DNA from 2 places in the Desulfovibrio piger genome. Region 2 is predicted to be linked to the other one. Evidence: predicted binding sites of a transcription regulator. Region 2 holds the regulator's gene; the other holds the start of a gene.
What was found. The regulator sigma-54, encoded in region 2, starts transcription at its own class of promoters, with help from an activator protein. The targets are predictions, from matches to a motif close to CTGGCACGGNNNNTGCTT.
Positions count from the first base shown of each region.

Region 1 (5,927 bases), 1.4 Mb from region 2:
TTGGTTGTAGGCCAGCTCCGGCTCCCGGTTCTGGGATTCCGGATTGCTGCACCAGCGGCAGCGCAGACCGCAGCCCTTGGTGAAGACGATGGTACGGATGCCGGGACCATCATGCACGGAATATTTCTGGATATTGAAAACGAGGCCGCGCGCGTTGTTGTTTTCGATCACGGGGTCACCGCCGGAGAGGTTGAGGGTTGGCAGGGAAGGCGCGGGAAAACGCCAAGGCCTCCGGCCTCCCCGCAGGGCAGCCGGAGGCGGTACAGAGGCCGGCGGCGGCACAGGGCCGCCGCCGGCAACCGGGACTAGATGGTATCGTGTTCGGTACGGGCGATGAGGTCGTTCTGCAGGTCGGGGGACAGGTCCACGAAGTAGGCGCTGTACCCGGCGATGCGCACGATCAGGTTGCGGTACTTCTGGGGATCCTTCTGGGCGGCCAGCAGGGTGCTCTTGTTCACCACGTTGAACTGCACATGCCACAGCTTCAGGTCGCAGAAGGTGCGGATGAAGGACACGAGCTTTTCGGTGCCCTGCTCGCCTTCCACGCACTTGGGCGTGAACTTGATGTTCAGCATGCGGGCGAAGCGGTCGCGCATGCCCATGTTCTTGGTGTTGTAGTTGGACAGCAGGACGGCGGTAGGCCCGTTGACGTCGGCGCCGTGGGAAGCGGAGGAACCATCGGACAGCGGGAACCAGTCCACGCGGCCGTTGGGGGTGGCGGACACCACCTTGCCGAAGGGCACATGGGAGGTGAAGGGCACATAGCGCACGTTGTAGAACATGCCCAGGTCCTTCTGGCTGTACTTGGCGGCGAACTCCACGGAAAGGCGGTCGATCTCGTGGCCGATGCTGTCGGCATAGGGATCGTTGTTGCCGTAGCAGGGAGCGGACTTCAGCAGGGCCTTCACGTCCTCGTAGCCTTCGAAGTTGGCGTCGATGGCCTTGATGACTTCGTCCATGGTCAGCTTCTTGTCTTCAAACACCAGCTTCTTGATGGCGGACAGGGAGTCCACCACGGTGCCCAGGCCCATGTATTCGAAGTAACCGAAGTCGATGCCTTCGGGGATGTGGGTCTGGTGCAGGTCGATGCAGTGCTTCATGCACAGGTCGTGCATGGCGGAGCCCATGGGCTGGGCGAAGTGCCGGGCACGCAGGTTGTTGACGATGTACTGCTGGGTGAAGGCGGTGCGCAGGAACAGCATGTGCTGCTTCACATAGGCGTTCCAGAATTCGTCCCAGGTCTTGAAGTCACGGGGATCGCCGGTCTCTTCGCCCAGCACGATGTCGCCGTACTTCTTCATGCGGCCGTTGCGCAGCACCATTTCCACGGCGGCGGCGAAGTTGATGTAGGCACCGCCGGAGGTGAAGGTGTCGCGGTTGGGCATGCGGGCCTCGGTGCAGCCGGACACGGCGTAATCCAGGGCTTCTTCAAAGGAGGCCCCCTTGGACACGTACAGGGGCACGACTTCCTCGTCGTTGATCAGTTTGGGGAAGCCGGAGCCGTCCTTGATGGTCTCGGCCACGTCCCACAGGTAGCTTTCGGGCGAGCGGCTGTGGATGCGGGCGGCCAGGTCGGGGTAGTGCAGCGGGAATTCGCGCTTGGACTTCAGGATCAGATGGGTCAGTTCGTTGGTGGCGTCGCGGCCGTCGGGGGTCTGGCCACCCACGGTCACGGCTTCCCAGTGGGCATACCCTTCGTTGAAGGCGCCGCCGCAGGGGGAGATGTACATGTCGATGAATTCGGCCATGCCCACCCACATGCATTCCAGCAGCTCGATGGCCTTCTTGTTGTCCAGGCTGCCGTTCTCGATGTCCTGCTGGTAGTAGGGGTACAGGTACTGGTCCATGCGGCCGTTGGAGATGGTGGTGCCGGTCTTCTGCTCGATACGGGAGAACATCTGCACGAACCACTGGCTCTGGCAGGCTTCCCAGAAGTCGCGGGCGGGCTCGCCGGGCACGCGTTCGGCATTGGCGGCCATGCGCAGCAGCTCGGCCTTACGGACGGGATCATCGGTCTTTTCGGCCACCTTGCGGGCTTCGTCGGCATGGCGCCTGGCCCACAGCACGATGGCGTCGCACACGATCACCACGGCATCCAGGAAGGGCTTCTTCTCGCACATGTCCGTGGCGCTGGCGGGATCGAGGGCGGCCAGCTTTTCCTCAGCCTCGCGCTTGATGTCGTTGAAGCCGCGCTTCAGGATCTTGCCGTAATCATGCACCCACTGGATGGAGGAACGGAACGAGGAGGTCTCGTTGACGATGAAGCGGGAGATCAGGCCCTTGGGATCGTCGTAGGTCAGCTTGTGGATCTCGGGCGGCAGGGCGGCGGCCAGGGCTTCGTGGTAGGTCTTGCCCTTCCAGTAGGGGGCGATCTCCTCGATGACGCGCTTGGCGTCCTCAGCGGTGATGGTGGCAGGCGAGGTGGCACGGGTGGGCAGGTCCTTCACGGCCATGTCCAGGAAGTCACCGTCCAGTTCGGGGTACAGGATGCCGTAACGGCCGTCGCAGCCGGCGCGGCCCAGCAGCAGCTGGTCATCCTGCACATACACGGTGATGTTCCGGGCGATGTGCATCAGGGCCTTGGCCCAGCGCAGCACCAGGGGCTGCCCTTCGGTCACCTGCATGGACTGGGTGAAGTACAGGGCGCGTTCGATGTCGATACGGGGCTTCATGCCGTCGAAGCGTTCCAGCATGCGGAACACGCGCTCATGGGTGGCGCGGAAGCGGTCGACCTTGCCTTCGATCTTGTCGAGCAGGCGCTGTTCCTGGGGGGATCTGCATTCGCAAACAGTCTGGGACATATCCGTTCTCCTCTTGAAGGGTGTTTGACTATGTCGCGACGAATCGCTTGCGAAATAAATAGCAATGCCTGTGCCAATTCAATAACACACCGTATTTAAAAGATATTTTTTCACCATCCCCCACAAACATCCCCGGATGATGCATTTTTGCGCCTAAAAATTTTTTTCACAGCTTTTTCGGGGGCCGAAGATTCCAAAATGCATCATCGGCGGCATGGCCGGTCGCATCCCCAAGGCCTTCTTCCGTCCGCAGGCACCCGTGTGGCCGACATATCGAAAAAACTCCCCTCCTGAATTTTCCATCCCCCCAAATGATGCACTTTTGCAGCATCTTATCACGAACAGTTATCAGAATAAAAAGATAAATCCTTAAAAAAACTGGTGCTTGTTGAAAAAAAAATTTTGCTCGCCTAGATTCGGCGGAGAAGACGCATCCGCGGATTTGAGAAATTATGCACAAGCAACCGTCTTGTGTCCCCATAAACCATGTGAGGTGTGCATGCGTAAACGTACTGTTCTGGCTCTGGCCCTGGCCCTGATCCTTGGCTTCAGCACCGCCGCCCTGGCGGAACGTCCGCTGGTCCTGCGTCTCGGTCATCCCATGGCTCCCGGCAACAACGTCACCGTGGGCTATGAAAAATTCAAGCAGCTGGTGGAGGAAAAAAGCCATCGCAAGATCCGCATCCAGCTGTTCCCCAACTGCCAGCTGGGCAGTGACCGTGTGACCACCGAGGCCGCCCAGGCCGGTACCCTGGACCTTTCCTCCAGCTCCACCCCCAACCTGGCCAGCTTCTCCAAGGCGTACATGGCCATCGACCTGCCCTATGTGACCTCCCCGGCCCACCAGCAGGCCCTGTACAAGGCCCTGGACGAAGGCAGGCTGGGCGACGCCCTGCGCGAGGCTTCCCGCAAGATCGGCCTTGAGACCCTGATGTTCTCCGAATTCGGCTACCGCAACTTCGTGGCCGCCAGCAAGCCGCTGACAGACGCCGCGTCCCTGATGAACCTCAAGGTGCGTACCACCGACTCCCCCGTGGAAGTGGCCGTGGCCACCGAACTGGGCATGAACCCCGCCCCCATCGCCTGGGGCGAGACCTACACCGCCCTGCAGCAGGGCACCGTGGACGCCGAAGGCAACACCTTCTCCCTGCTCAACGACGCCAGGCACACCGAAGTGCTGAAGTACGCCGTCAACTCCGAGCACAACTACTCCATGCACGTCCTGCTGATGAACAAGAAGAAGTGGGACAGCCTGACCCCCGAACAGCAGGGGATCCTGCGCGAAGCCGCCAGGGAAGCCAGCGACTGGCAGCGCAAGGAAAGCGTGGCGCTGGAAGAAAAGGCCTGGCAGGCCTTCCGTGACCGCGGCATCACGATCCACATGCTGACCGATGCCGAGCGCGCCGAGCTCAAGGCCAGGACCCGCCCCGCCTACGAGGCCTTCGCCCGGGAAGTGCCGGCCGACATCCTGCAGCTTCTGGAAGAGACCCAGAAGTAAGCCTTTCAGCCGTTCCCTCCTGCGCGTGGACACAGGCCGCGCGCAGGACTCCTTTTGCGCTTACACCGAGGTTCGTCATGCGTGAAAATGTGCAAGGCAAAAGCGGGCTCTTCCCCTGGCTCAACGAAAATTTTGAAAAAATTTTCATGGTGACGGGCCTGCTCGCCATCATCCTGTTCATCACCTGGCAGGTCATCTACCGTTACATCATCACACAGTTCATCGAGCGCGCCGGCGCCGCTGTCTGGACCGAAGAGCTTTCCCGCTACATCTTCATCTGGATCTCCTATCTGGCCCTTTCCGCGGCCATCAGGAAGCGGTCCTCCATCCGTGTCGACATCCTTTATGACAGACTGCCGGAGCGCCTGCAGAACATCAGCTGGATCATCGTCGAGAGCCTGTTCCTCGTCCTGACCGGCGTCATCGCCTATTTCGGCTGGGGCCAGATCGAACGCCTGCTGACCTTCCCCCAGCACACCACGGCCCTGCGCATCCCCTTCCTGGTGCCGTACCTGGTCCTGCCCCTGGGCTTCGGGCTCATGTGCCTGCGCCTGCTGCAGCGCATCCAGGGCCAGGTGCGCGTCTGCGGCCCGCTGGACTCCCTGCTGGGCTTCGCCCTTGCCGCGGCCATCATCAGCCCCTGGTACCTGGCGGATTACCTTGAGCCGCTGCCGGTGCTGTTCGGCTATTTCGCCCTGCTCTGCGTCATCGGCGTGCCCATCGCCATCAGCCTGGGCCTGGCCACCCTGGCCACCATCATCTGTTCCCAGACACTGCCCATCGAATACATGGCCCAGGTCTGCTTCACGTCCATCGACAGCTTCCCCATCATGGCCATCCCCTTCTTCATCGCGGCCGGGGAATACATGGGCGCGGGCGGCCTGAGCAAACGCCTGCTGGACCTGGCCGACGAGATCGTGGGCGGCCTTTACGGCGGCATCGGCCTGACCGCCGTGGTGACCTGCATGTTCTTCGGCGCCATCTCCGGTTCCGGCCCCGCCACCGTGGCCGCCATCGGCGCCCTGACCATCCCGGCCATGATCGAGCGCGGTTACGACAGGTTCTTTGCCGCCGCCCTCGTGGCCGCCGCCGGCTGCGTGGGCGTCATGATCCCGCCCAGCAACCCTTTCGTGGTCTACGGCGTCTCCTCGCAGGTCTCCATCGGCGACCTGTTCATGGGCGGCATCGTCCCCGGCATCCTGACCGGCCTCGTGCTCATGCTCTACTGTTACTTCCACGCCAGAAAGCACGGCTGGCGCGGTGAGCAGAAGGAGCGCAACTGGCGCACCCTGGGCGGGGCCTTCTGGGAGGCCAAATGGGCCCTGGTGGTGCCGGTCATCGTGCTGGGCGGCATCTACGGCGGCATCATGACCCCCACCGAAGCCGCGGCCGTGGCCGCCTTCTACGGCCTCATCGTGGGCGTGTTCCTGTACCGCGAGATGGACTTCAAAAGCGTCTGCGCGTCCTGCGTGAGATCGTGCGAGACCTCGTCCGTCATCATCGTGCTCATGGCCATGGCCACCCTGTTCGGCAACATCATGACCATCGAAGACGTGCCCGGCACCATCGCCCGCTGGATGCTCGGCATCACCGAGAGCAGGATCATCATCCTGCTGCTCATCAATGTG
Region 1 is NZ_LT630450.1:1,664,701-1,670,627, forward strand. It holds gene hpsH ((2S)-3-sulfopropanediol dehydratase activating enzyme) at 1-171, opposite strand, end outside; gene hpsG ((2S)-3-sulfopropanediol dehydratase) at 306-2,801, opposite strand; gene DESPIGER_RS07705 (TRAP transporter substrate-binding protein) at 3,301-4,299, shown strand; gene DESPIGER_RS07710 (TRAP transporter large permease subunit) at 4,377-5,927, shown strand, end outside.
Region 1: the regulator sigma-54 is predicted to act here: its motif matches at 2,861-2,878, upstream of hpsG ((2S)-3-sulfopropanediol dehydratase).

Region 2 (5,927 bases):
CGTCAGGCCGGCGATGGCCAGGCTGGAGCCGTTGGGGTTGAGCGGGTATTCCATGGTGGCCTTGCCGGTCTCGGGATCGGCATACTGCAGGGCGATGAGGTTTTCATCGGCCAGGCGCTGCAGGGTGGCGTCGTCACGGGCGATGAGCTTGCCCTCGCCGTGACGCACGGGCATGGCCATCATGGGCAGGTCCCTAGTGAAGACACAGGGGCTCTTGGGGTTGGGCAGCAGATGCACCCAGCGGTCTTCGTAACGGGCGGAGTCGTTGTGGCTCAGGGAGACCTGGCGTTCGAAGCGGTTGTTGTCCAGGGCGGGCAGCACGCCCAGCTTGACCAGCAGCTGGAAGCCGTTGCAGATGCCCAGGATCAGTTTGCCGTCGTTGATGAATTCGGTCAGGGACTGGAGCAGGGGGGTGCCCGTGCTGTCCTTGAGATAGCGCCAGCGCATGCTGGCGGCCTGGGCGGCGCCCAGGTCGTCACCATCCAGGAACCCGCCGGGGAACACAAGGAAGTGGTAATCGCTCAGGCGGACTTTGGCGGCCACGATATCGGAAAAATGCACGACATCGGCGCGGTCAGCACCCGCGAGACGGGCAGCGTGGGCTGTTTCGAGATGGGAATTGGTGCCATAGCCGGTGATGACGAGAGTATTGACTGTGCCCATGCGGCAGGAGCCTCCTTGCAAGCGGTAGCCACAAAGGGCCACTATGGAAATGGAAAAAGAGACTACCTGCAAAGTTTATAATAGTCAATGCTGGTAAAATGATCCAGATTGGTGTAAAACCTCCCGATTGCGCGAGGGCGGCTCGTCCGCGTGCAGCACATGCGGTCCGGACCACGGTCCGCTGTATGTCATCAAAAGGTAGGAGTTCATGAAAACCAAGTTCATTTTTGTTACGGGCGGTGTGTTGTCTTCCCTGGGCAAGGGCCTTGCCGCGGCTTCGCTGGGCGCCCTGCTGCAGACCCGGGGACTTTCCGTCACCATCCAAAAGCTGGATCCGTATATCAATGTTGACCCCGGCACCATGAATCCCTTCCAGCACGGCGAAGTGTTCGTGACCGATGACGGGGCCGAGACCGACCTGGACCTGGGCCACTACGAACGTTACCTCAACGTGCCCATGTCGCGCAAGAACAACACCACTTCCGGCGCCATCTACAACCACGTGATCGCCAAGGAACGCCGGGGCGACTACCTGGGCGGCACCGTGCAGGTGATCCCCCACATCACCGACGAGATCAAGCATACCGTGCTTTCCCTGGCCGAAGGTGACAATGCCCCTGACGTGGCCATCATCGAGATCGGCGGCACCGTGGGCGACATCGAGGGCCTGCCTTTCCTGGAGGCCATCCGCCAGCTCAAGTCCGAGCTGGGCCGTGACAACTGCCTGAACATCCACCTGACGCTGGTGCCCTACCTCAAGGCCGCCGGTGAGCACAAGACCAAGCCCACCCAGCACAGCGTCAAGGAGCTGCTTTCCATCGGCATCCAGCCCGACATCATCCTCTGCCGCTGCGAGCACAGCATCCCCGAGGAGATGCGCCGCAAGATCGCCCTGTTCTGCAACGTGGACCAGGATGCCGTCTTCTCCTCCGTGGATGTGGGCAACATCTATGAAGTGCCCCTGCGTTTCTATGAGGAGGGCTTTGACCAGAAAGTGGCCATCATGCTGCGACTGCCCGCGCGTAACGCCCATCTGGAAGACTGGAAGAAGCTGGTCTACGACTGCGCCAATCCCCAGGGCAGCGTGACCATCGCCATCGTGGGCAAGTATGTGGACCTGAAGGAAGCCTACAAGAGCCTGCACGAAGCCCTGATCCACGGCGGTGTGGCCAACCGCGTTTCCGTGAACCTGCGTTACGTCAATTCCGAGAACGTGGACGACAGCAACGTGGCCGCCACCTTTGCCGGCTGCGACGGCATCCTGGTGCCCGGCGGCTTCGGCTATCGCGGCGTGGAGGGCAAGATCGCCGCCATCCGCTATGCCCGCGAAAACCGCATCCCCTTCTTCGGCATCTGTCTGGGCATGCAGTGCGCTGTCATCGAGTTCGCCCGCCATGTGGCCGGCCTGGAAGACGCCAATTCCGAAGAGTTCGATCCCCTGAGCGCCCACAAGGTCATCTACCTGATGACCGAATGGTTCGACTTCCGCACCAAGAACCTGGAAAAGCGCGATGCCGAGAGCGACAAGGGCGGCACCATGCGTCTGGGCGCCTACCCCTGCAAGATCATCCCCGGTACCCGCGCCTTTGAGGCCTACGGCAAGGAGCTGGTGGAGGAACGCCACCGCCACCGCTACGAATTCAACAACGCTTTCAAGGATCTGCTGGAAGAGAAGGGCATGGTCTTCAGCGGTACCGCTCCCGACGGCTCCCTGATGGAGATCGTGGAGCTGCCCGACCATCCCTGGTTCCTGGGCTGCCAGTTCCACCCCGAATTCAAGTCCCGCCCCATGGCGGCGCATCCCCTGTTCCGTGAATTCATCAAGGCCGCCAAGGACAACCACAGGAAATAGGGCTTTTGTGCACGAAAAGCCGTTCAGGACGCTCCGCCGGCGCGGGGCGTCCTTTTTTTATGCAATGACTTGAAATATTCCCTTTTTTATGCTCGCAAGCCCGCCTCCCTTGCCTATTGGTGCAGCATGTGGCATGGTATTTGAAAAGTAGAAAATTTTTACTGACAGGATAGCACCCCATGGCATTGGAACTTCGTCAACAACTCAAATTGTCGCAGCAGCTGGTCATGACCCCCCAGCTGCAGCAGGCCATCAAGCTGTTGCAGCTTTCTCGTGTCGAACTTCTGGAGACCGTCCAGCAGGAATTGCTGGAGAATCCTTTCCTGGAAGAGGCCCCGGCCAATGAGCCCGTAGCCCAGCAGGACCAGGAAGAGCCCCGGCATGAGAAGCCCCAGGACGAAGTCTATGACGCGGATCTGTCCCGCAATGCCGACTGGGAGGAATATCTTGGCGAGTTCGCCAGCACGCCGCGTACCTCGCAGGGCCGGGAGCTGGAGATCGCGGAAGAGATCTCCCCCCTGGAGGCCCGCTATTCGGCCAAGCCCACGCTGGAAGGGCATCTGCTCTGGCAGCTGCACCTTTCGACCCTGACGGACGAACAGAAGGCGATCGGCGAGATCATCATCGGCAACCTGGGTTCTTCGGGCTATCTGCGCGCCAGCGTGGAGGAGATCGCCGAGATGGCGTCCACCACGCCGGAGGCCGTGCAGACGGTGCTGGAGCGCGTGCAGCTCTTCGATCCGGTGGGCGTGGCGGCCCGGGATGCCCGCGAATGCCTGCTGGTGCAGCTGAAGAACCTGCGCTATGACCGTGACCCCATCCTGATGGAACTGGTGCAGTCGCATCTGGAAGACCTGGAGGCCCACCGCTACAAGCCCCTGCTGCGCAAGTTCAAGCTGGACATGGAAGGCCTGCGCGAATACCTGGACATCATCCAGTCCCTGGAGCCCCTGCCCGGTGCCAGCTTCGACAGCAGCGAGCCCACCTATGTGAGCCCCGACGTCTTCGTGTACAGTGTCGGCGACGAATTCGTCATCCTGCTCAACGAGGAGGGCCTGCCGCATCTGCAGCTCTCCAGCATGTTGCGTGATGGCGTTCCCTCCTGTAATGAAAAAGAGAAGGACTACGTTTCGGAAAAAATACGTTCGGCCTCCTGGCTCATCCGCAGTCTGTACCAGCGGCAGCGGACGCTGTATAAAGTGGTGGAAAGCATCGTCAAGCACCAGCAGCCCTTTTTCCGCGACGGCGTCACCAAGCTCGCGCCGCTCATCCTCAAGGATATCGCCGACGATATCGGGATGCACGAGTCCACGGTCAGCCGCATCACCACCAACAAATATGTGGCGACGCCGCACGGCATCTTCGAGCTCAAATTTTTCTTCAACAGCGGGCTTGAACTGGACGATGGAAGTCAGGTAGGCTCTGAAAGTGTCAAGGCCCTGATCAAAAAGTTCATCGCTGCTGAAGATCCCAAATCGCCCCTGAGCGATGAGCGGCTCGGCGAGCTGCTCAAGGAACAGTTGAAGGTCAACATCGCACGGCGCACGGTGGCCAAGTACCGCACGGCGCTGAACATCCCCTCATCCTCAAAGCGCAAGGAACATTTCTGATTCCTGCACCACGGGAGGTTCTATGAACATTGCTTTCACTTTCAAGAACTTCGAGGCCTCCGATCATCTGAAGAAGTATGCCCGTCGCCGCATGGAAAAGATGGGGCGCTTTTTTGGCAAGGCTTCCGGACTGGAAGTCGGTGTTGTGCTTACTGTGGACAAGTTCCGGCATCGCTGTGAAGTGACCATCGCCGGCGAGGGGCTGCACCTGAGCGCTTCCGAACAGTCTTCCGACATGTATGCCGCCATCGACCTTGTGGTGGACAAGGTCGAGGCCCAGATCAAGAAGCACGTCTCGCGCGTCAAGGAACAGCGCCGTCAGGCCCGCAACGCCAATGTGGACGTGTTCACCTACAACCTGGAAGCCGATCCCGATGAAGAGCCCGCCGTGGTGGGCACCGAGCGCTTTGCGCCCAAGCCCCTGCATCTGGACGAAGCCCTGATGCAGCTGGAATCCATCGGCAGTGACTTCCTGGTCTTCATCAATGCCGAGACCGACCGCGTCAATGTGGTGTACCGCCGCCGCATCGGCGGCTATGCCGTCATCGACCCTGTCCTGTAAAGACTTCGGGGCCCCCGCAAGGGGGCCCCTTCGAGAGTGCCATGAGCCAGACATCATCCGATGAAGCGGCCACGCCTGTCCAGGTCTGCATCGTCACCGGCCTTTCAGGGGCCGGTAAGAGTACGGCGTTGCAGGTCTTTGAGGACTTGCGCTATTTTACCGTGGACGGACTGCCTGCCGGGCTGGCCGCCGAGATGGCGGACATGATGCGGCGCGAATCCATGGAGCGTTTCCGGGGCATGGCCCTGGGCATGGACATGCGGCAGCAGGATTTTCTGGAAGAGCTCAACGTGGCCCTTGCCCGGCTTGCGGAACACGGTGTCCGGCCCATGCTGCTCTTTCTGGAGGCCGGACCGCAGGAGCTCATGCGGCGTTACGCCACGACCCGCCGGCCGCACCCGCTGGAACGCGAGGGCATGGGGCTTGAGGATGCCCTGCGCGAGGAGCGCGCGCGGCTGGCCCCTGTGCGCGAGATGGCGGATCTGGTCATAGATACCAGCCGTTTTTCCATCCATGACCTGCGCCGTGCCATCCAGAAGCGCTGGAGCAGGACGCCGGGCAGGCTGCGGGCCATCCGTGTCAACGTCATCTCGTTCGGCTTCAAGTATGGTGTCCCGCGCGAGGCGGATTTCGTCTTTGACCTGCGCTTCCTGCCCAACCCCTATTTTGTAGAGAAATTGCGTCCTCTCAGCGGCAAGGACAAGGCGGTCCGTGACTATGTCTTTGCCACCGAGGCAGCGCAGGAATTCGAGAAAAAGCTTTTCGACCTGGTGCGCTTCATGCTGCCGCAGATGGAAGCGGAAGGCCGCTACCGGGTGGCCATAGCCGTGGGCTGCACCGGTGGCCGCCACCGCTCCGTGGCCACGGCCGAGGCCCTGTTCCAGATGCTGCGCCAGGCGGATTATCCGGCCAGTCTTGAGCACAGGCACCTTGAACTTGGCTAGGAAAGCTGGCACTCTTGGCATTACATGCTGCATTTTGCAGAAATTTCAGTTCCAGCGCGAGGTATGTCATGTCGGAACAGCAATCTTCCACCCAGGTCGGCATCATCGTCGTTGCCCATGCCGACTATGGTTCTGCCATGCTGCGCACGGCGGAGTTCATCCTTGGTACCCTGAGCGACTGCACCTCCATCAGCGTGGACATCGCCCAGGAAGTGCCCGAGACCGTGCGCCGTCTGGATGATGCCGCCCAGCGGCTGGACAAGGGCGCCGGGGTCATCATCCTCACCGACATGTTC
Region 2 is NZ_LT630450.1:283,821-289,747, forward strand. It holds gene DESPIGER_RS01480 (phosphoribosylformylglycinamidine synthase subunit PurQ) at 1-663, opposite strand, end outside; gene DESPIGER_RS01485 (CTP synthase) at 872-2,515, shown strand; gene rpoN (RNA polymerase factor sigma-54) at 2,695-4,125, shown strand; gene hpf (ribosome hibernation-promoting factor, HPF/YfiA family) at 4,148-4,687, shown strand; gene rapZ (RNase adapter RapZ) at 4,729-5,631, shown strand; gene DESPIGER_RS01505 (PTS sugar transporter subunit IIA) at 5,700-5,927, shown strand, end outside.